One region of the Citrobacter koseri ATCC BAA-895 genome, then DNA from elsewhere that is predicted to be linked to it. Evidence: predicted binding sites of a transcription regulator. Region 1 holds the regulator's gene; each other region holds the start of a gene.

The links. Region 1 encodes LexA, which represses DNA repair genes until DNA is damaged. Its sites were predicted from a motif close to TNCTGTATGTACATACAGNA; they were not measured.
Region 2: the regulator LexA is predicted to act here: its motif matches at 2,435-2,454, upstream of uvrB (excinuclease ABC subunit UvrB).
Region 3: the regulator LexA is predicted to act here: its motif matches at 3,109-3,128, upstream of sbmC (DNA gyrase inhibitor SbmC).
Region 4: the regulator LexA is predicted to act here: its motif matches at 2,675-2,694, upstream of dinB (DNA polymerase IV).

Annotation. Positions count from the first base shown of each region.
Region 1 covers NC_009792.1:3,599,552-3,605,559, reverse strand. Annotated here, with positions in the region: gene plsB (glycerol-3-phosphate 1-O-acyltransferase PlsB) at 1-1,662, opposite strand, end outside; gene CKO_RS16555 (diacylglycerol kinase) at 1,833-2,201, shown strand; gene lexA (transcriptional repressor LexA) at 2,325-2,933, shown strand; gene dinF (MATE family efflux transporter DinF) at 3,229-4,548, shown strand; gene CKO_RS16540 (CsbD family protein) at 4,686-4,895, shown strand; gene zur (zinc uptake transcriptional repressor Zur) at 4,989-5,504, opposite strand.
Region 2 covers NC_009792.1:2,170,904-2,176,911, reverse strand. Annotated here, with positions in the region: gene bioF (8-amino-7-oxononanoate synthase) at 1-539, shown strand, start outside; gene bioC (malonyl-ACP O-methyltransferase BioC) at 526-1,281, shown strand; gene bioD (dethiobiotin synthase) at 1,274-1,960, shown strand; gene uvrB (excinuclease ABC subunit UvrB) at 2,528-4,549, shown strand; gene yvcK (uridine diphosphate-N-acetylglucosamine-binding protein YvcK) at 4,652-5,560, opposite strand; molybdenum cofactor riboswitch at 5,847-5,993, shown strand; gene moaA (GTP 3',8-cyclase MoaA) at 5,981-6,008, shown strand, end outside.
Region 3 covers NC_009792.1:746,580-752,587, reverse strand. Annotated here, with positions in the region: gene CKO_RS03370 (GHMP family kinase ATP-binding protein) at 1-760, shown strand, start outside; gene CKO_RS03365 (DUF496 family protein) at 794-1,129, opposite strand; gene CKO_RS03360 (FUSC family protein) at 1,302-2,360, opposite strand; gene sbmC (DNA gyrase inhibitor SbmC) at 2,504-2,971, opposite strand; gene dacD (serine-type D-Ala-D-Ala carboxypeptidase DacD) at 3,220-4,392, opposite strand; gene sbcB (exodeoxyribonuclease I) at 4,616-6,008, shown strand, end outside.
Region 4 covers NC_009792.1:2,740,465-2,746,472, forward strand. Annotated here, with positions in the region: gene pepD (cytosol nonspecific dipeptidase) at 28-1,485, shown strand; partial or broken gene CKO_RS23805 (hypothetical protein) at 1,499-1,648, shown strand; gene dinB (DNA polymerase IV) at 1,604-2,659, opposite strand; gene dpaA (peptidoglycan meso-diaminopimelic acid protein amidase) at 2,931-3,671, shown strand; gene CKO_RS12630 (class II glutamine amidotransferase) at 3,642-4,409, opposite strand; gene lpcA (D-sedoheptulose 7-phosphate isomerase) at 4,540-5,118, opposite strand; gene fadE (acyl-CoA dehydrogenase FadE) at 5,357-6,008, shown strand, end outside.

The DNA of each region.
Region 1 (6,008 bases):
ACTCAGATAGCAGTCGAGCTGTTCAGTCAGCTGCTCACGGGTCAGAGAGCGCTGGCGGGAAGCCAGTAGCGCGGTGCAGCACAGGTTCATGGCGTTGGCTGCACCGGCGTTGTTAATGCGCACCATCAGATCGGCGGCAATGTTATTCACCGTCGGTGTCAGCCAGGCCGGGCGGATAGACTCGATAGGATCGATGGATTCACGCCACTCCGGCACATGCTGGTTGAGGTAAGTCATCAATGGCATCGGTTCGCCAAAGTTGACGTAGCCCTGGCCCAGATTACGCAGTTTGCTTAAACCGCGCAGCATCTGCGGCAGGCTCTCTTTCTCTTTCGTCGCGCCACGCAACTCTTTGGCGTAAGTGCCCACTTCCATCACATGCTCATAGCCGATGTAGATCGGCACCAGCGTGATAGGACGCGTGCCGCCGCGCAACATCGCCTGAATGGTCATCGACAGCGTGCCGGTTTTCGGGTCGAGCAGACGACCGGTACGCGATCGACCGCCTTCGACGAAATATTCGACTGAGTAACCACGGCTGAACAGCTCGCCCAGGTATTCACGGAAAACGGTGGAGTAGAGCTTGTTGCCCTTGAAGGTACGACGAATAAAGAACGCGCCCAGACGGCGGAAAATCGGACCCGCCGGCCAGAAGTTCAGGTTGATGCCCGCAGCGATATGCGGCGGCACCAGCCCCTGGTGATACAGCACGTAGGAAAGCAGCATATAGTCCATATGGCTGCGGTGGCAGGGCACATAGACAATTTCATGCCCGTCGTGCGCCAACTGACGAACGCGCTCGGCGTTATGGACGTTAATCCCCTGATAAAGACGGTTCCAGGTAAAGCCCAGAATACGGTCGGTCAGACGGATCATCTCGTAGGAGAAGTTGGCGGCAATCTCTTCCATCAGCGCAATGGCGTTTTGCTGCGCCTTTTCATGGGAGATTTTTTTGCTGCGCGCTTCATCTTCCACGGCGCGAGCGATGGCTTTTGAAGCCAGCAGCTTGTTAAACAGATCCTGACGGGCTGGCAGACGCGGCCCGACCGCCGCCAGACGTTGACGGGCGAAGTGCATACGCGCCACGCGCGCCAGTTTCTGCGCGATTGTCTTGTCAGTGCCGTGTTCGTCAGCCATCCGGCGCAAAGACACGGACGGCGAGAAACGAACAAAGCTGTCGCGTCCCAGCCAGGAGACGGCAAAGAATTTCTGCACGCCGTTCAGCATACGTAAAGGCGGGTTATCTTCTCCTTTTTCGCGCCCCGGAGAGCGGCCAAACATCACCGATACCGGCACCATTTGCACATCCAGATCGGGATTGCTGCGGTGGAGATCGAGATAGTTGTGGAAAAGCTTAATGGACTCTTCTTTTGGCGTGTAATAGGTGAAGACACGCGGCCCGCCGTGAATAAAGACATAACGCGGCAGCAGCGTTCCGTCGATCTCCAGCGGCTCCAGCGGGTCGGGAAGATCGTGCGCCAGACACTGGGCGCGCAGCGTCAGCAGGTCTGCTTTGGAGTTGTACGGCAATACGTACATAATAGGGCGCGATGTATCAAGCCCCAACTCCGGGGCAGGATCTGCCGGAATAGACTTGCTTTTTACCAGCACGCTTAATGGTAAATTCAGTAATTTGTAGTAAATTCGTGGCCAGCCGGACATAAACGATGTAAAGCCTCTGGTTAATAATGCAAATGCGCTGCAAGGATATCAGAAAGTCTGGTGAATTTCTGGTGTATCCCGTCATACTTCGCGCTGCGTTGCCGTCGCCCGAATCATACGGGCCAACGATATAATTTCATTGACGCTAATAATGCAAAAAGGTTCTTTTAATGGCCAATAATACCACTGGATTCACCCGAATCATTAAAGCCGCAGGCTATTCCTGGAAAGGTTTTCGCGCCGCATGGGTCAACGAAGCGGCGTTTCGCCAGGAAAGCATCGCCGTGCTGGCAGGTGTGCTGATTGCCTGCTGGCTGGATGTGGATGCCATTACTCGCGTACTGCTGATTGGTTCTGTGATGCTGGTGATGATTGTTGAAATCCTTAACAGCGCCATTGAAGCTGTTGTTGACCGTATTGGCTCTGAATACCATGAACTCTCCGGTCGCGCGAAGGACATGGGGTCTGCGGCGGTGCTGCTGTCTATTTTCGTCGCGCTGATGACCTGGGGTCTCCTGCTATGGTCACATTTCCGCTAAGGTTTTTTCGATAAAGATTCCATAACGGTATAAAACTCCTGTTTTCTGCGCAGTTTATGGTTCCAAAATCACCTTTAGCTGTATATACTCACAGCATAACTGTATATACACCCAGGGGGCGGAATGAAAGCGTTAACGGCCAGGCAGCAAGAGGTGTTTGATCTCATTCGGGATCACATCAGCCAGACAGGTATGCCACCAACGCGTGCGGAGATCGCGCAGCGTTTGGGGTTCCGTTCCCCAAACGCCGCTGAAGAACACCTGAAAGCGCTGGCGCGTAAAGGGGTGATTGAAATTGTTTCCGGCGCATCGCGCGGTATTCGCCTGCTTCTGGACGAAGAAGAAGGGTTGCCGCTGGTCGGTCGCGTCGCCGCCGGTGAACCGCTGCTGGCGCAGCAGCATATCGAAGGCCATTATCAGGTCGATCCTTCGCTGTTTAAACCCAATGCTGATTTTCTGCTGCGTGTTAGCGGCATGTCGATGAAAGATATCGGAATTATGGACGGCGATCTGCTGGCAGTGCATAAAACCCAGGATGTCCGTAACGGCCAGGTGGTTGTGGCGCGTATTGACGATGAAGTCACGGTAAAACGCCTGAAAAAACAGGGCAATAAAGTTGAACTTTTGCCAGAAAATAGCGAATTTAAACCGATTGTGGTTGACCTGCGTGAGCAGAGCTTCACCATCGAAGGACTGGCGGTAGGCGTTATCCGTAACGGTGAATGGCTGTAATCAGGCGCTGGCACAACGCCTGATGGCGCTGCGCTTATCAGGCCTACAAATATCCCCGTAGGCCGGATAAGGCGTTTATGCCGCCATCTGGCAAATGTGCCCATAGTACCGTAGGCCGGATACGGCGTTTATGCCGCCATCCGGCAAATGTACCCGTAGTACCGTAGGCCGGATAAGGCGTTTACGCCGCCATCCAGCAAATGTACCCATAGTACCGTAGGCCGGATAAGGCATTTATGCCGCCATCCGGCGATTAATCGATTGGTTTATTTGACTTTTTCTCAGGCTCATCTGCATGCCTTTCTTCACATCCTCTGACAAAGCACTCTGGCACCTCGCCTTACCCATGATTTTTTCCAACATCACCGTTCCCTTACTGGGTCTGGTGGATACGGCTGTTATTGGTCATCTCGATAGCCCCGTCTATCTGGGTGGTGTTGCCATTGGCGCAACCGCAACCAGCTTCCTTTTCATGCTGTTGCTCTTCTTACGCATGAGCACTACCGGGTTAACGGCGCAGGCCTTTGGCGCGAAAAATCCGCAAGCGCTGGCGAGAGCGTTGGTGCAACCACTCATCCTGGCGCTGAGCGCGGGGGCGCTGATTGCGCTGCTGCGCACGCCGATTATCGATCTGGCATTGCATATCGTTGGCGGTAGCGAAGCGGTGCTGGAGCAGGCAAGACGCTTTCTGGCGATCCGCTGGCTGAGTGCCCCGGCATCTCTGGCGAATCTGGTTTTGCTTGGTTGGCTGCTTGGCGTTCAGTACGCCCGTGCGCCGGTTATCCTGCTGATTGTCGGGAATATCCTGAACATCGTTCTCGACCTGTGGCTGGTTATGGGGCTGCACATGAACGTGCAGGGGGCTGCGCTGGCGACGGTCATCGCTGAATATGCCACGCTGTTAATTGGTCTGCTGATGGTACGCAAAGTCCTTCGTTTGCGCGGTGTCTCTCCCGGTATGTTGAAACAGGCCTGGCGCGGGAACTTCCGTCGTTTGCTGGCGCTTAATCGCGACATCATGCTGCGTTCGCTGCTGCTGCAACTCTGTTTTGGCGCAATCACGGTACTGGGCGCCCGTATGGGAAGCGATATCATTGCGGTGAATGCCGTTCTTATGACGTTGCTGACCTTTACTGCCTATGCGCTGGACGGCTTTGCCTATGCGGTAGAAGCCCATTCGGGTCAGGCTTATGGCGCGCGGGACGGCAGCCAGCTACTGGACGTATGGCGGGCGGCGTGTCGCCAGTCGGGAATTGTGGCGCTGCTGTTTGCGCTGGTTTATGTGCTGGCGGGTGAGTACATCATCGCACTGCTGACTTCGCTGCCGCAGATTCAGCTTCTGGCCGATCGCTATCTTATCTGGCAGGTGATTCTGCCGTTGGTGGGCGTCTGGTGCTATTTGCTGGACGGTATGTTTATCGGGGCGACGCGGGCGGCTGAAATGCGTAACAGCATGGCTGTCGCCGCAGCCGGGTTTGCGCTCACCCTACTGACGATACCGCTGCTGGGGAACCACGGACTGTGGCTTGCGCTAACCGTTTTTCTGGCGCTTCGTGGGCTTTCTCTGGCATTTATCTGGCGGCGACACTGGCGAAAAGGGACCTGGTTTGCCTGAGTCCGGTGGTTAAAAACTCTGAATTAAAAAACGAAGGCCGAATCACTGACTACAATTAATCTCACGTTCAGCAGAAAACGTAATGCGTTTGAGCGACGTTCTCCCGCTATTCACAACCGAACGATGAGGACTTGATGATGAATAAAGACGAAATCGGCGGCAACTGGAAACAGTTTAAAGGTAAAGTGAAAGAGCAATGGGGCAAACTGACCGATGACGATATGACAGTCATCGAAGGTAAGCGTGATCAACTGGTGGGTAAAGTCCAGGAACGCTATGGTTACGCAAAAGATGAGGCGGAAAAAGAAGTGAAAGAATGGGAAAACCGTAACGACTACCGCTGGTAATCAACTTCTCCTGCCCGTGAGTACAAGGACGTACTCCCCTCTGTTCAACGTACTTGCTTTGGGCGGCGTCTGCGGATTAGCCGCCCGATTTATTTAACGTGGTTTCTTCTTCACCAAAATAGAATGGTCGTGCTGGCACTCGCCGGGGTGGCGACATGCTTCGACTTCCACACACGCCGGGCATAACCCGTGTGCTTCAATCACGTTATGGCGCAGAGCGAACCCCATTTTTGCCGCCAGCGTATGCATAATGTCTTCCACGCCTTCAGCACACTCCTCTTTTACCACACCACAACGGTCGCAGATAAACATGGCCGAGCTATGGGTCGGCTGATCGAACAGGTGACAGAGCACGTAGCTGTTGGTGGATTCGACCTTGTGAACAAAACCCTGCTCAAGCAGAAAATCGAGCGCACGATACACCGTCGGCGGTTTGGCCTGCGGCTCCGTTTCACGCAGCAGATCCAGCAGGTCATAGGCGCTGATCGCGCCTTCCTGCAGACTCATCAGACGCAACACTTCGAGGCGCTGGGGTGTCAGCCGCACATTGCGTTGCGCACAGAGTTTTTCAGCTTGCGCTAAAAGCTCTTGCGTGGTGGTCTTTTCCATGTGGCACCTCGGATTGCGTGAAAGGTCAATCTTCTACTTTACCATGTTCTGCGTAAAACGCCGAGAAGCAGCTCATAACACAGCCCTGGTTGCTACACATAACCGTTTTATGCAAAAAGCAATACCTGCACGGCGGCGCGTCTGTCACTGGTTTCTGTAAGTGGGTAAATTGAACCGGGAGGAATAGCCCATAAAGTCACTGGTTTCACCCGGTGGTATTATTTTCTATCATTGAACGGTTATCTATTAACGCTAATCGTATTATTAAAATCGCTCAGTAAAATTATCATGAAACTTAAGTGAGGGCCTGTTATAAGGGTTTAATGTGATGCTTATGAGAATTTTATGATATTCATGTTCAGTATGCTTTAAGGGTATTTATTGTTCTGCTTTTTATTTGCGACATTATTATTCTTAAATTGTGGTGGCAATACGTTATTTCTTGACGATGCACAAAATATCATTGTCCCCAGAGAATTACTCTCATAAAAGTGGTGTAATAAA
Region 2 (6,008 bases), 1.4 Mb from region 1:
CGCACGGTATTGGCGTTACGGGTGATGAGGGGCGCGGAAGCTGCTGGCGACAGCAGGTCAAACCTGAGCTGCTGATTGTGACGTTTGGCAAAGGTTTTGGCGTCAGCGGGGCGGCGATTCTCTGCTCTGAAAGCGTTGCGGATTATCTGTTGCAGTTTGCCCGCCATCTGATCTACAGCACCAGTATGCCACCGGCCCAGGCGCAGGCGCTGAGCGCGGCGCTGGCGGTGATCCGAAGCCCGGAAGGCGCAGATCGCCGGGAAAAACTGGCTGCGTTAATTCAGCGCTTCCGTTCGGGCGTTAAGGCCAGCGATTTTACGCTGGCAAATTCGCACAGTGCGATTCAGCCGCTGATTGTCGGAGACAATGCGCGCGCGTTACGGCTGGCGGATACTCTGCGGGAGCAGGGATGCTGGGTGAGCGCGATCCGACCGCCTACCGTTCCGGCCGGTACTGCCCGGTTGCGCCTGACGCTCACTCAGGCGCATGAAGCGCAGGATATTGATCGCTTACTGGAGGTGCTGGATGGCGCAGGTTGATAAGCAGGCGATTGCGGCCGCGTTTGGGCGCGCGGCGTCGCATTATGAGCAGCACGCTGAACTGCAACGCCAGAGTGCGGACGCGCTGCTGGCGCTGCTGGCAGGGCGCGAATGTGCGCACGTTCTGGACGCCGGTTGTGGGCCAGGGCGGATGAGCCGCTTCTGGCGAGAGCAGGGATGCGAGGTCACGGCGCTCGATCTCTCGGCGCAAATGCTGGATGAGGCGCGTCGTCAGCAGGCTGCTCACCATTACCTTGCGGCGGATATCGAAGCCATCCCGCTGGCGGCGGCGCGGTTTGATTTGGCATGGAGCAACCTGGCGGTGCAGTGGTGCGGCGACTTGCGCGGCGCGCTAAGCGAACTGTATCGCGTGGTGCGTCCTGGCGGCGTGGTGGCGTTTACCTCGCTGGCGCACGGATCGCTGCCGGAACTGCGTCAGGCCTGGCAGGCGGTAGATAACCGGGGGCATGCCAACCACTTTTTGTCGCCAGAGGCGATCGGCAATGCGATGCACGGCTGGCGCGTCCGTCAGCAGATCCAGGCGATCACCCTGTGGTTTGATGATGCGCTCAGCGCGATGCGTTCGCTTAAAGGCATTGGGGCGACGCATCTGCACGAGGGGCGTGAACCGCGCGTGTTAACGCGTTCGCAGTTGCGACAGTTACAGTTGGCCTGGCCGCAGCAGCAGGGGAAATATCCGCTGACGTATCAGCTTTTTTTGGGAGTCATTGAACGTGATTAAACGGTATTTTGTCACCGGGACGGACACTGAAGTCGGAAAAACGGTCGCCAGTTGCGCCCTGTTACAGGCTGCCGCGCAGAGCGGCTTTCGGACGGCAGGCTACAAGCCCGTGGCGTCGGGCAGCGAGATGACGGCGCAGGGGCTGCGCAATAGCGATGCCCTGGCGCTACAGCGCAACAGCACGCTGACGCTGGCCTATGAAGTGATCAACCCCTACACCTTTGCGGAACCGACCTCGCCGCACATTGTGAGCGCAGAGGAGGGGAGACCCGTTCAGGCCTCGGTGATGTCCGCCGGTTTACGCGCGCTGGAACGCCAGGCCGACTGGGTGTTAGTGGAAGGGGCGGGCGGCTGGTTTACTCCGCTTGGCGAAACGCTGACGTTTGCCGACTGGGTTGCGGCGGAGCACCTGCCGGTGATTCTGGTGGTGGGCGTGAAGCTTGGGTGTATCAATCATGCCATGCTGACGGCGCAGGCCGTGCAGCAAGCCGGGCTGACGCTTGCCGGGTGGGTAGCCAATGACGTGACGCCGCCCGGAAAGCGCCATGCGGAATACATGGCGACGCTAACGCGGGTGATTACGGCTCCTCTGCTGGGCGAAATCCCCTGGCTTTCCGGGAAGGCGGAAAGTGCATCAACAGGACAATATCTCGACCTGACGCGCCTGAAGGCGGTGTAAAACAGGTGAAAATGCGAGCAGGATCTCGCCTGCCGCCCGCGTTTCGTTAGCTGATAAAAATCAAAAAAAAGCGATAATTTTTTTTTAGCCCCTCATCAAGGGGCGTCCGCGCGATTTTGCCAGGCGGCAGTCCATACGGGCTGGACGCAGTTATCCACCATTCCTGTGGATAACCTTGTGTATTAGAGTTAGAAAACACAACGTAAGCGAGAGAAGACGCGGCCTGCGACTAAATTGATGCGAAAGGCGTCTTAAGTAAATAGTGCTTATGAAACAATTTGTTAGATAAAAGCAATGGCTGTAAGGAAAGTGTCACGGGTTGCCACAAATCTTTCATCACACATCTTGACAAGTGTTAAAAAAGTCTTTGGTTTGGGGATAACCGCATCTCACTGGTTTTTTATCTCGTCAGGGTCTACATTTTACGTCGCAATGCCGGGTGTTATCCCTTATTTGAGTAATACCTTAAGTCGCCACTGTTTTTTCATCCAGTATATTTTGCTGGCAATATTAGCGGCTCCGGGTAAAATTAGTGTCCTGCCCGCCCATTCCTTCAGGTAGCTGCCCATGAGTAAACCGTTCAAACTGAATTCCGCTTTTAAACCTTCAGGCGATCAGCCGGAGGCGATACGTCGTCTGGAGGAAGGTCTTGAAGATGGTCTGGCGCACCAGACGCTGTTGGGCGTAACGGGGTCAGGGAAAACGTTCACCATCGCCAATGTGATTGCCGATTTACAGCGCCCGACGATGGTGCTTGCGCCCAATAAAACGCTGGCGGCCCAGTTATACGGCGAAATGAAAGAGTTCTTCCCTGACAACGCGGTGGAATATTTCGTCTCTTACTATGACTACTATCAGCCAGAGGCGTATGTGCCCAGCTCCGACACCTTTATCGAAAAAGATGCGTCGGTGAATGAACACATAGAACAGATGCGACTGTCGGCGACCAAGGCGCTGCTTGAGCGGCGGGACGTTGTGGTCGTGGCTTCGGTTTCCGCTATCTACGGTCTGGGCGATCCCGATTTATACCTGAAGATGATGCTGCACCTGACGGTGGGGATGATCATCGATCAGCGCGCTATCCTGCGCCGTCTGGCGGAGTTGCAATATACCCGCAACGATCAGGCCTTCCAGCGCGGCACTTTCCGCGTACGCGGCGAGGTCATCGACATCTTCCCGGCGGAGTCTGACGATATTGCGCTGCGGGTTGAGCTGTTTGACGAAGAGGTTGAACGTCTGTCGCTGTTTGACCCGCTGACCGGGCAGGTTGAATCGACTATCCAGCGCTACACCATCTACCCGAAAACGCACTACGTTACGCCGCGCGAGCGCATCGTACAGGCGATGGAGGAGATCAAAGACGAACTGGTGGACAGACGCAGGATCATGCAGGAAAACAATAAGCTGCTGGAAGAACAGCGCTTAACCCAGCGTACGCAGTTCGATCTGGAAATGATGAACGAACTGGGATATTGCTCGGGGATTGAAAACTACTCCCGCTACCTTTCCGGGCGCGGGCCTGGCGAGCCGCCGCCGACGCTGTTTGATTATCTGCCAGCCGATGGCCTGTTAGTCGTGGATGAATCTCACGTCACGATTCCGCAAATCGGCGGGATGTTTCGTGGGGACAGGGCGCGCAAAGAGACGCTGGTGGAGTACGGTTTCCGTCTGCCGTCAGCGCTGGATAACCGTCCGCTAAAATTTGAAGAGTTTGAAGCGCTGGCCCCGCAAACCATCTACGTTTCCGCCACGCCGGGCAACTATGAGCTGGAGAAATCCGGCGGCGAGGTGGTGGATCAGGTGGTGCGTCCTACCGGGCTGCTGGACCCGATCATTGAAGTTCGGCCGGTGGCGACGCAGGTTGATGATCTGCTCTCTGAGATCCGCCTGCGGGCGGCGATTAACGAACGTGTGCTGGTGACAACGCTGACCAAACGAATGGCGGAAGATCTTACCGAATATCTCGAAGAACACGGCGAGCGCGTACGTTACCTGCACTCGGACATCGATACCGTTGAGCGTATGGAAATCATTCGTGATTTGCGTCTGGGCGAGTTTGACGTGCTGGTGGGGATCAACCTGTTGCGAGAAGGGCTGGACATGCCTGAGGTCTCGCTGGTGGCGATTCTGGACGCAGACAAAGAAGGGTTCCTGCGTTCAGAGCGTTCGCTGATTCAGACCATTGGCCGTGCGGCGCGTAACGTCAACGGGAAGGCGATCCTCTATGGCGATAAGATCACCCCGTCGATGGCGAAAGCGATAGGCGAAACCGAACGTCGTCGCGAGAAACAGCAGTTATACAACGAAGAGCACGGTATCGTTCCGCAGGGGCTGAATAAGAAAGTGGTCGATATTCTGGCGTTGGGTCAGAACATCGCGAAAACCAAAGCGAAGGGCAAAGGGAAGTCCCGCGCAGCGGCGAAATCGGGTGTGGTTGAGATGGATATGACGCCGAAAGCGTTGCAGCAGAAAATTCATGAGCTGGAAGGCCAGATGATGCAGCATGCGCAAAACCTGGAGTTTGAAGAAGCCGCAGAGATCCGCGACCAGTTGCATCAGCTACGTGAGCTGTTTATCGCGGCGTCCTGACGATGGCGGATGGCGACGTAAAGCGTCTTATCCGGCCTACGGTTGTGCCGCCTGTTGTGTGTAGGCCCGGTAAGCGAAGCGCCACCGGGCAAATCTGAACGCTTACCCCAACGCCTGTATCGCTTTCTCCAGCGCGTTATGCAGCAGCTGTCGGTCATGGCGATACGGAATATCGCTGGCTTCCAGCACTTCCTGAATCACAATCCGGCCCGTCACCGCCGAGGCATCCACTTTCGGGCCAACCACAATGGCGTCGATAACCTGTTTCCCGACGTATTGCTCCATAATCGCCAGTTTGTCGACAAGCGTTAAGCTGGCGGCGGGCAGACTCAATTCGCGCCCCAGATTACCGATATAGACCATCGGCGCTGGAGTACGGCGCAGCGCCTGCGCCAGCTCATCAAGCAGCAGAATCGGCATCAAACTGGTGTAGAAACTTCCGGGGCCAATCAGAATCAAATCGGCTTCGCTAATGGCCTGCACCGCTTCCCGGGTGGTGGGGACTTTCGGTGACAGCATCAGCTCCTGCGGCGGGGTTGCCAGTTGATCGATATTCACCTCGCCGTATACTTCATGCCCCTGATCGTCGATGGCCATCAGGTCTACCGGCAGCTCCGACATAGGGATTAAATGCGCATCCACCTTCAACAAATTGCGAATTAAATTTATCGCTTCGAGAGGCCGCACGCTCAGGTGATCCAGCGCCTTTAACATCAGATTTCCGAGGTTATGGCCGGAAAGTTCACCATTACCGCCAAAACGGTACTCAAACATCGCCGACGCGACGCTGGGTTCGGTAATTAACTGGTTCAGACAGTTGCGCATATCGCCCCAGGCGATGCCCCCTTCAGAGCGGCGAATACGGCCTGTGGAACCCCCGTTATCGGTAGTGGTGACAATACCGGTCAGGCGCGAGCCTAATGAAGAGAGTGAAGAGAGAACGCGTCCTAATCCATGCCCTCCGCCAAGAGCGACAACACGGTCCAGGTCTGCCAGCGTACGATTGCGCATACAAATTCCTAATATCAGAGATACTGCGCTACAGTAGCGCAAATAGCGCCTTTTCAGCAATTAGCCAACGAACAACGATGGAAAATAAATCCATCCCCTCTACCTCTTTCGGATAGGGTTAGCCTGATGGCTAACTGATGTATATCAATGCAAAAGTGTGATTTTTGCTTATTCTGTAGCGAAATAGCACGATCATGACGCTATATACATGATTATATAGCGTAAAGTGGGAATGGCAAAAATGCTATTTACACGCTAGTATCGGCATAACCACCTTTTTAAGCGATGCTTAAAAAGACACTCTAGCCTCTACGCCTGTGTCAAATTGATATGGTGTTTTGGCCGTGACAAGCCTCGAAAGAGTTTGCCACCAGGGCGCAGGAAGAAATGACTCCGCCTCCCGTATTTGGAAAGGTGTACATGGCCTCACAACTTACCGATGCTTTCG
Region 3 (6,008 bases), 1.9 Mb from region 1:
AGTAAGCTCGGGCGCTCCCCTTGCGGATGAGCGCCCCCTTTCACGCGCAATGGTCAATCGGCTACTGGAATACTGGCGCTACCCTGCGCAGTGGAGCCAGGAAATTCGGATCGCAGTGCATTCCACCATTCCCGTCGCCAAAGGGATGGCCAGCAGTACCGCAGATATCGCGGCAACGGCGGTCGCAACCGCACACCATCTGGGGCATACGCTGGATGAACCCACGCTTGCACATCTGTGTGTTTCGCTTGAACCCACCGACAGCACCATTTTCCGTCAACTGACGCTTTTCGATCACAATGACGCCTCTACGCAAATAGCTTGTGAAGCGCAGCCACAGCTTGATCTTTTAGTCCTCGAAAGCCCAATAACGTTGCGCACGGCGGATTATCACCGCATCCTCCGACTGGAACGTCTGCATGCGGGGGCGGCGATGTTGCAGCAGGCATGGGAGAGAGTGCAGGAAGCCTGCATAACGCAAAACCCTCGTCGGATGGGGGAAGCCGCCACGCTCAGCGCTATCGCCAGCCAACAACTGTTACCAAAGCCAGGCTTTGATGCCCTGCTGGCGCTGGTGGAAACATGTGATTTATACGGTCTGAATGTGGCGCACAGCGGAAGCGTTGTCGGGCTGATGCTGGACAGGCAGCGCCATGACGTTGACCATATTAAGTGGGAACTCGCACAACGAAAACTGACGGAACACTGGCCCGATCAGCATTTGCTGAAGATGGTCACTGGCGGGGTTGAATTGCAGTGAGGAACTCGCGGTGTTCCCCACTGCCACAGGCTGTTACTCTGCTTTTGCGTCGCCGTTTTTCATTTCGCCCATCGCTTTCAGCTTTTTAGAAATGTCGCGGCGTTCTTTAGAAATTTCTGCGTTTTTGATGATGTAATCATCAACGCGGTCCTCATAGTCGCTCTTCATGCTGGCGATGATGCCCTGGATCGCTTCAACGCTCATACCTGGCTTGATGTAATCGCTCAGATTGTCCAGCAGCAGAACACGCTTCTGGTTGTCACGGATCTTTTTCTCAACGTCCTGGATTTCACGTTGCAGTTTGTTCTTACGGCGGAACAGACGAACAAATTCCAGTACGTCCTGGAAAGAAGGCTTGTTGGTTTCCATTTTTACACCCCTGATAATGTGAGATTCGGATTCGTTTAAGCAACCGCTATACGTTAGGGTAAACATTACTTTTAGCCGTTGCAGATGACAATGGTTTTATCCTTTTTCAGTATCATACCCTTAATCGGTGCTGAATCGAAGCAGCAGCCGAATCACGAGCGTCATCTGCTTTTTATTTGCGCAATGCCCGGCAGATCAAATGGGAGAGCAGCTCCAGTTGCCGCGCCGTCTCCATACTTAGCCAAACATAGCCATGAATAGGCGTTTCAGCCACGGTATTGCCATGATGCTCGTTTATCAACTGGCGCAGCTCCGCGACAATCTCATTGAGTTTTTCCGTGTTTGCCAGTACCGGTTGCGGGTTGCCTTCGAACAGCGCATGGGCGATGGTGAGTAACGTTTGCTGCGTCATTTGCTGCGTTTCGCGCAGCGTGTGCGCATTCAGCATCACAAAATGGCTGGCACGAGATGCCCAGTGTGCATTAATTTGCAGCTCAAGCATACAGACCAGATTGCGGTTCACGGTTTGAATCGCTTCGAATATCGACTTTTGAATGCGGGTTTCTTTACTGGCTGGCGTAATCAGCCCACGCATTTTGACGACGTCGCTCAGCAGTTTCTGTAAATGCTTCTCCAGCCGGGGACGCTCTAACAAATTTGGCGACAACGCGGCCTGATAGACCCGATTGTACGCCGTCACACAATGCGCCATCTGAATGCGCCAGTGTAAAAATGCGCGTTGCGGCCAGATGCCGGTGAACAGCATCGCCAGCAGCGAACCTAAAATAACATCCCCGCCGCGCCACAATGCCGTGTTCATGTCGCCTGCCGGCGCGCCTACCACCACGGCGAGCGTGATGCCGATCAACAGAGCCTGATACGGCTTTTTCCCTAACGCCAGCCAACCGCACAAGAACATTGCCGCAGCGCACCAGATCAACATCAGCGGGAGGGAAAAAAGCTCCAGACGTAACGCTACAAGACCTAATACCGACCCCAGAATCGTGCCGCCGATGCGCTCAAACGCACGGGGAACCACGTTCCCCCAAAAGGAGATCGGCCCCATAATGACGACCAGTGTGATCAGCGGCCAGGTGCCTTCCGGGATGTTGAACAGTCGAACCAGCAGGAAAGTGAGAATAAACGCCAGCGCAATGCGAATGCCGTGTACAACACGATAATGGCGATATAAACGAATTTCAAAGGGACTCAGCGATTTATCGGCCCGCACTCACGCACTCCGTCTGGAAATGACCAAAAAACGAATTGTACCCGCTTTTGCAGCGAAAATATCACCATAGCGGACAGGACTCGCACGTAAACTGCCCCGTCACGACGCCTATCCGCCGGGTACTGCGTACAATTTACACAGGGCTATTTCGACTGTACGGGTACATACATTTCAATGTCCCAGTACCCGTCTTCCGTTCCATTGTTAAGATAGACCTCAAAACACGGTTTAGCCGCTATCTGGTAGTGATTGTCCTGTAACAGGCTATTGAAAAACTGATACCAGGGCGTCGCGAAATCATGATTCTCAACGCGCGCCACCGCTGTCGCATACTGCCCGCCGGCGATCTCCGTCAGGATGACGCCTTCGCTATTTTTCGGAATGGTGAAATTATCCGGGACAGACACCACCGTATCGCAGCGGAGTTTTTCCGCCGGAACCTCATCTGGATTATCGTAGTAAACCGCGATCCATTCGAGCGGAACAACCTGATTCCCGTCAACCCACATCATAAGTTGTTCAAAACCTTGCTTCACCGTTTTTTCCCACGGGCCGACCATGTGAAAACCGGCGATATTACGCTTCTCTGCCTGCCTGATTTCGTAGTCCATACTGCCTCCGATAGTTTCACTGAGACTGATAGCACACCGTCGACCCGATGGCGCTGCGCGTATCAGGTCGACGGTGTTCCATAATGCATTGAAGTCAGCGCCGGATAAGGAAGCGATGTCCCCTCCGGCAAATCTTATACTGTATATAAACACAGCATAAGATTTTGCATATAAAGGTCACAAGGAAATCATGATGAGTATGTGAGCAGACTCGCACTCTTACCAGTCTGCCGTGTCAGAAAAGGGGGTTACGCCTTATGGTGGAAGTAATCGCTCAGTCGGGAAAAAACGCCGCCTTTGCCAACAGACTCCAGCGTCACCAGAGGCCAGTGCGCCACCAGTTTATCCCGATCGTATAGCTCAATTTCACCAACCCGCTGATGTGCGGCAATAGGGGCTTCAAGTTCTTTTTTATCAAGGGCATACCGGGCCTTAATATGCGGAATTTCAGTTTTCGGCAGCGCCATCCAGAAATCCTGCTCGGTGCCCAGAGCAATATTTTCTTTATCGCCGTACCAGATACGTTCCGTGCCAACCTGTTTGCCACTGCGTAAAATTTGTACCGTATCGAAATTTTGCTGTCCCCATTGCAACAACTTACGTGCCTGATCTTCGCGCCCTTTCGCGCTTTCCGCGCCCATCACAACGGCGATAAGACGACGCTGCCCGTCCACGGAGGAGGCAATCAGGTTAAAACCCGCGCCGGAGGTATGGCCGGTTTTCAACCCGTCGATATTCATGGTTTTATCCCACAGCAGTCCGTTACGGTTCTGCTGGGTAATACCGTTCCATGTCAGGCTCTTTTCACTGTACATATGATAAAACTCAGGCTCACCGTGAATAATGGCGCGGGACAATACCGCCAGATCATAGGCTGAGCTGTGCTGGCCTGGCGCATCCAGTCCGTGTACCGTTTCAAAATGGGTATCCTGCAACTTCAGGGTTTCAACGTAGTGATTCATCATGGCGACGAACTGCGGTTGCCCTCCGGCGATGTAATCCGCCAGCGCAACGCAGGCATCGTTTCCAGAGTCAACAATCAGCCCCCGGCTGAGATCCCGAACCGAAACGCGCTCCCCTTGTTTCAGAAACATTAATGAAGATCCCACAAAAACCGGGTTGTCTTTGGCCCAGGCATCACGTCCAACGGTTACGATATCGTCCGGGCTAATACGATGGCTGTCGATAGCGCGATCGACAACATAGCCAGTCATCAGCTTGGTCAGGCTGGCCGGGTTACGCCGCTGATGTTCATTACCTGCGGTCAGAATTTGACCTGTGGTGTAATCCATAAGTACCCATGACCCTGCCTGAATGGCCGGAGGCTGGGGAGAAAAATCTGGCACGTCGGCAGCCAGAGCGGAAGAAAGATTCATCGCGAGAAGTGAAGCGGCAATAAACAAACGGCATTTCAACACTATTTCCTCAGGAAAGTCATAATTGCCGTTCTTTTTACGGAAGTTCTGATAAACAAACAGGGATAAATTGCAAGAAAATGTGACATAACGCACGTTTTTCTATGCAGTGCCGGGCAGCGTAACCTTAACGCTCCCAATAACGACTCAGAAGCTGATAACACCGCCAGGATTTGATACCCTGCTGCGCAGAACCGCGCAAACACACAGTAACGGATAGAACTGAACAATGAATGACGGCAAGCAGCACCCTACCTTCCTGTTCCATGACTACGAAACCTTCGGGACTCACCCGGCGCTGGACAGACCCGCACAGTTTGCCTCCATCCGCACGGATAGCGACTTTAACATTATTGGCGAACCTGAAGTCTTTTACTGCAAGCCCGCCGATGATTACCTGCCTCAGCCAGGCGCTGTGCTCATCACCGGGATTACGCCGCAGGAAGCGCGCGACAAAGGAGAGAACGAAGCCGACTTTGCCAGACGTATTCATTCACTGTTCACCGTGCCAAAAACCTGTGTCGTCGGCTACAACAATGTCCGTTTTGATGATGAAGTCACGCGTAACATTTTGTATCGCAACTTCTACGATCCCTATGCCTGGAGCTGGCAGCACGACAACTCGCGCTGGGATTTGCTGGATGTGATGCGCGCCTGCTATGCCCTGCGCCCGGAAGGCATAAACTGGCCGGAAAATGACGACGGATTGCCCAGCTTCCGCCTTGAGCACTTGACCAAAGCCAACGGGATCGAACATGCCAACGCGCACGATGCAATGGCAGACGTGTACGCCACCATCGCTATGGCGCAACTGGTGAAGTCGCGCCAGCCGCGTCTGTTTGACTACCTTTACACGCATCGCAACAAACATAAACTGGCGGCGTTGATCGATGTGCCGCAAATGAAACCGCTAGTACATATCTCCGGTATGTTTGGCGCCTGGCGCGGCAACACCAGCTGGGTTGCGCCGCTGGCCTGGCATCCAGAAAACCGCAACGCGGTCATTATGGTGGATCTGGCGGGCGATATGTCGCCATTACTGGAGCTGGACAGCGATACCCTGCGCGAGCGGTTATATACCGCTAAAGCCGATCTCGGCGATAACGCCGCGGTTCCAGTAAAACTGGTACACATCAATAAATGCCCGGTACTGGCTCAGGCTAATACGCTCCGCCCGGAGGATGCCGATCGCCTGGGGATTAACCGTCAGCACTGTCTCGATAACCTGAAAGTGCTGCGCGATAATCCGCAGGTACGCGATAAGGTTGTGGCAATCTTCGCTGAGGCCGAGCCGTTTACGCCGTCTGAAAACGTCGATGCGCAGCTATACAATGGCTTTTTCAGCGACGCCGATCGTGCCGCCATGAAAATCGTGCTGGAAACCGAACCGCGCAATTTGCCCGCGCTGGATATTACGTTTGTCGATAAGCGGATTGAAAAACTGCTGTTCAACTATCGCGCCCGTAACTTCCCTGGGACGCTGGATGAAACCGAACAGCAACGCTGGCTGGAGCATCGTCGTCAGGTGTTTACGCCAGAGTTTTTGCAACGGTATGCGGAAGAGTTACAGATGCTGTATCAGCAATATGCTGACGACAAAGAGAAACTGGCATTGCTGAAAT
Region 4 (6,008 bases), 860 kb from region 1:
TGCAGGACATCGTCAAGGAGACTTATCGTGTCTGAACTGTCTCAATTATCTCCACAACCGCTGTGGGATATTTTTGCAAAAATCTGTTCTATTCCTCATCCGTCCTACCATGAAGAGCAGCTCGCTGAACACATTATGGGCTGGGCCAAAGAGAAAGGTTTCCACGCTGAGCGCGATCGGGTCGGTAATATCCTGATTCGTAAACCTGCCACCGCAGGTATGGAAAACCGCAAGCCAGTGGTTTTGCAGGCGCACCTGGATATGGTTCCGCAGAAAAACAACGACACCGTACACGACTTCACCAAAGATCCGATCCAGCCTTATATTGACGGCGAGTGGGTAAAAGCCCGCGGCACCACGCTGGGCGCGGATAACGGCATTGGTATGGCTTCCGCGCTGGCCGTTCTGGCTGACGACAACGTCGCGCACGGCCCGCTGGAAGTGCTGCTGACCATGACGGAAGAAGCCGGTATGGACGGCGCATTCGGCCTTCAGTCTGGCTGGCTACAGGCCGATATTCTGATCAATACCGACTCCGAAGAAGAAGGTGAGATCTACATGGGCTGTGCAGGCGGTATCGATTTTACCTCTAACCTGCCGCTGTCCCGTGAAGCCATTCCGGCGGACTTCCAGAGTTTTAAACTGACGCTGAAAGGCCTGAAAGGCGGCCACTCCGGCGGCGAAATCCACGTCGGTCTCGGCAATGCCAACAAGCTGCTGGTGCGCTTCCTGGCGGATCATGCTGAAGAACTGGGTCTGCGTCTGGTTGATTTCAACGGCGGTACGCTGCGTAACGCTATCCCGCGTGAAGCCTTCGCCACCGTTGCCGTAGCGGCAGATAACGTCGATGCGCTGAAAACGCGGGTGAACGCTTATCAGGAGATCCTGAAAAACGAGCTGGCAGAGAAAGAGAAGAATCTGGTGGTTCTGCTGGAAGCTGCCGCTAACGACAAAGCGGCGCTGACTGCCCCGTCCCGCGACGGCTTTATCCGTCTGCTGAACGCCACGCCAAACGGCGTGATTCGCAATTCCGACGTAGCGAAAGGCGTGGTTGAGACGTCCCTGAACGTGGGCGTTGTGACCATGACCGACAACAACGTGGAAATCCACTGCCTGATCCGCTCGCTGATCGACAGCGGTAAAGACTACGTGGTGAGCATGCTGGATTCGCTGGGTAAACTGGCTGGCGCGAAAACCGAAGCAAAAGGCGGCTATCCGGGCTGGCAGCCAGATGCGAACTCGCCGGTAATGCACCTGGTGCGTGAAACTTACCAGCGTCTGTTCAATAAGACGCCGAACATCCAGATTATTCACGCGGGTCTGGAATGCGGTCTGTTCAAAAAACCGTACCCGGATATGGACATGGTCTCTATCGGGCCAACCATTACCGGCCCACACTCTCCAGATGAGCAGGTTCATATCGAAAGCGTCGGTCACTACTGGCGGCTTCTGACTGAACTGCTGAAGTCTATTCCGGCGAAGTAAAATTCTGCGCTAAATGCCGGATGGCGCTGCGCTTATCCGGCCTACAACTAACCCGGCCTACACGCTGATTTGTAGGCCGGATAAGGCATTTACTCCGCCATCCGGCAATACATCAAAGTCACAGCCCCAGCAGAAGCTGTCTTTCCAGTTGCGGGTCAAGTAGTGTAACGTGTAACCCTACCAGCCGCACGCCCCGCCCTCCCCGCCGCTCATTCCAGGTTTTACGCGCCGTCGTGATTAAATCGTCCTTGCTTAAACGCGGCCAGACGTGCTCCTGAGTGGTCAGTTGGAAATCGTTAAATTTTAATTTAACCCCCTGACGGGCAATGAGCAGGTCAGGCTTCACTTTTGCCAGCCGCCTTTCCAGCTCTGGATATAACCGCTCAATGATCGCCTCGCATTCCGCCCATTCGTGAATATCCTCCGCCAGCGTACGTTCAACGCCTATCGATTTACGCAGTCTTTCATTGTTCACATCCCGCTCATCAATCCCCTGGCTACGCTCCCATAACACGCGGCCAAACTTACCAAAGCGCTTGAGTAACATCGCCAGATCGTACTTTTGCACGTCTTCACAGGTACGCAGCCCCATCGTTTCCAGCCTGGCCGCAGACACTTTACCCACTCCCGGAATTTTCCCCAGCGGTAAGGTTTTGAGAAACTCAGGAACATCGGCGGGGGTAATCACATATTGCCCATTCGGTTTATTAAGATCAGAAGCAATTTTTGCCAGAAACTTAACCGGAGCAATACCTGCTGATGCGGTGAGCTGGAGTTCGTTAAAAATCGTCTGACGGATTTCCTGAGCGATAAGCGTGGCGGAGCCGTGGCAATAAGTGCTGTCGGTGACGTCCAGATAGGCTTCATCCAGCGAAAGCGGCTCTATACGCGAGGTATAACGAGAGAAGATTTCACGGATATGCTGCGACGCTTCTTTATACGCCTCAAACCGCCCCGGCAATAGCGTGAGGTGCGGGCAAAGCTTAAGCGCCATACCGGTCGGCATCGCGCTGCGCACGCCAAATTTGCGGGCGGGATAATTTGCCGTACTGATAACGCCCCTGCGCTCGCGGCTGCCGCCGATAGCAATGGGAATATCACGCAGGGCCGGGTTATCGCGCATTTCAACCGCCGCGTAAAAACAGTCCATATCAACATGTATGATTTTGCGCATGGCTCACCTCTGCAATACTGTTTAAGTATACAGTATATTTTGTATTGTGAGAAGCGAGTGGAAATTAAGCCGCGGCAGAATGCGCCGGGTTCTGACTGCCTTGACGGCTAAATTTCAGTATAAAGAGAAACTAAATTGTAAACGCATCGCCTGGGGCTTGCGAAAAACTGCCGTGGTGATAATGTGAGCGCACCAAATACGGATTAGTCTGATTTGGGGACTCTGTTTGCCGTTCTGGCGTGTGTAACCGTTTTATCAAGGAATAAGCAGTATGCGTAAAATCGCATTTTTTCTTGCGATGCTTCTGATCCCGTGCGTCTCATTTGCCGGTTTGCTAAGCAGTAGCAGCCCAACCACGCCAGTCAGCAAAGAATATAAGCAGCAGTTGATGGGGTCGCCTGTCTATATTCAGATCTTTAAAGAAGAGCGTACGCTCGATCTGTACGTCAAGATGGGTGAGCAATATCAATTGCTCGACAGCTACAAAATTTGCAACTATTCCGGTGGATTAGGCCCCAAACAGCGCCAGGGTGACTTTAAAAGCCCGGAAGGTTTTTACAGCGTCCAGCGTAATCAGCTCAAACCGGATAGCCGTTTCTATAAGGCCATTAATATCGGTTTTCCGAACGCCTATGACCGCGCACACGGTTATGAAGGTAAGTATCTGATGATCCACGGCGCCTGCGTTTCCGTCGGTTGCTATGCCATGACCGACAGCGGCATTGATGAGATTTTCCAGTTTGTAACCGGCGCCCTGGTATTCGGGCAATCCAGCGTACAGGTGAGCATCTATCCCTTCCGCATGACCGATGCAAATATGCAGCGCCATAAGTATTCGTATTACAAAGATTTCTGGACGCAGCTAAAACCGGGCTACGACTACTTTGAGCAAACCCGTAAGCCACCAACAGTTTCCGTTGTTGATGGCCGTTACGTGGTCAGCAAACCGTTGAGCCATGAAGTGGTTCAGCCACAGCTGGCGTCAAACTATACGCTCCCCGAGACAAAATAATCGCCATTCGCCTGGCATAATCTTTTGCCAGGTTTCATTTCCCGTCAGCGGCTGCGTTGCAATCACGGTAACCACATCATTCGGTGTGGTTTGTGAACTGAAGTCGATTTCCACATCCTGGTCCAACAGCGTGGCAACGCCAAACGGCGCGCGGCGGGTGATCCAGAATAAATTGGTCGAGCAATAGGCCATGACATAGCGCCCGTCTGACAGCAGCATGTTGAAGACGCCTTTCTTACGGAGTTCTTCTGCCAGCGTCGCAATATATTTAAATACCGCCATCATATTGCCCGGCGTGCGCGGATAACGCTGCGTCAGCTTATGCAGCAGCCAGCAGAACGCTTTTTCGCTGTCCGTCTCACCAACCGGGCGAAAATTACCGGTTTCAAGCGATTTGTAGCCGTTGAGCTGCCCGTTATGCGCATACGTCCAGTTACGCCCCCAAAGCTCACGGGTAAACGGATGCGTATTTTCCAGCGCCACTTCCCCACGATTCGCCTGGCGAATATGGGCAACGACGGAACAGGATTTGATGGGATAGTCTTGCACCAGTCTGGCGATGGGCGAATTAAAACTGGGTTGCGGATCTTTAAACGTGCGACACCCTTTACCTTCATAAAACGTAATGCCCCAGCCGTCTTTGTGCGGCCCGGTTCCTCCACCACGCTGAACCAGCCCGGTGAAACTAAAGCAAATATCGGTTGGCACATTGGCGCTCATCCCGAGCAGTTCGCACATACATCACCTACCTTAAAACGCTGAACCGCCTGATGGCGCTGCGCTTATCAGGCCTGGACAAATCAAATGTAGGCCGGATAAGACGCTTTAACGTCGTCATCCGGCAAAAACACAGTAAAGAATTATCCGCTTACTTAACCATCTCTTTTTCGATCAATTGGATCAGGATATGAATCACTTTGATATGGATTTCCTGAATACGATCAGCATAACCGAAATGCGGCACGCGAATTTCAATATCCGCCGTCCCTGCCATTTTACCGCCGTCTTTCCCGGTCAGGGTGATGACTTTCATTCCCTTCTCGCGTGCTGCGGCAATCGCTTTAATCACGTTACCAGAGTTGCCCGAAGTTGAGATCCCTAACAGCACATCCCCTTCACGGCCAACCGCTTCAACGTAGCGGGAGAAAACATAGTCGTAACCAAAATCATTACTGACACAGGAGATATGGCTGACGTCAGAAATAGCGATCGCCGGGTAGCCTGGACGGTTTTCGCGGTAGCGACCGGTCAGCTCTTCGGCAAAATGCATCGCGTCGCAATGAGAGCCGCCGTTACCGCAGGAAAGTACCTTGCCACCCGCTTTAAAACTGTCTGCCAGCAGGACCGCCGCGCGCTGAATAGCGTGAATATTGGCTTCATCTTTTAAAAAATTGGCCAGCGTTTCCGCCGCTTCGTTCAGTTCGTTACGAATAAGATCCTGGTACATGAGGATATCCTTCAGCATGAATGTAATTGACAGATGCAGTGTACCGGATAGCGCAGAAAGCGAGAAGCACAAGCCACAGGAATGCCGCTGGCTTTTGATTTTTTGTGCCGGTGAAAACGGCAACAATGTGAGCTTCGTTGTAATTATTTTGTAAACACATTGCTAAAAGAAATGACATCCACTACAACCATATCATCACAAGTGGTCAGACCTCCTACAAGCAAGGGAGCTTTTCGTTATGATGATTTTGAGTATTCTCGCAACGGTTGTTCTGCTCGGCGCGCTGTTTTATCACCGCGTGAGCTTATTCCTCAGCAGCCTGATTTTACTCGCATGGACAGCCGCGCTGGGCGTTGCTGGCCTGTGGTCTATCTGGGTGCTGGTTCCTCTGGCCATTATCCTCGTACCGTTTAACGTTACGCCGATGCGTAAGTCGATGATCTCTGCACCAGCGTTTCGTAGCTTCCGTAAAGTGATGCCGCCGATGTCGCGCACGGAGAAAGAGGCCATTGATGCCGGTACAACATGGTGGGAAGGCGATCTCTTCCAGGGCAAACCTGACTGGAAAAAATTGCACAACTATCCGCAACCGCATCTGACTGCTGAAGAACAGGCGTTCCTGGATGGCCCGGTAGAAGAAGCCTGCCGTATGGCGAATGATTTCCAGATCACGCACGAATTAGCCGATCTGCCGCCGGAGTTGTGGGACTACCTGAAAGAGCATCGCTTCTTCGCGATGATCATCAAGAAAGAGTATGGCGGCCTGGAGTTTTCGGCGTATGCGCAGTCTCGCGTGCTGCAAAAACTCTCTGGCGTTTCCGGGATTCTGGCGATTACCGTGGGCGTGCCTAACTCATTAGGCCCAGGCGAACTGCTGCAACACTACGGTA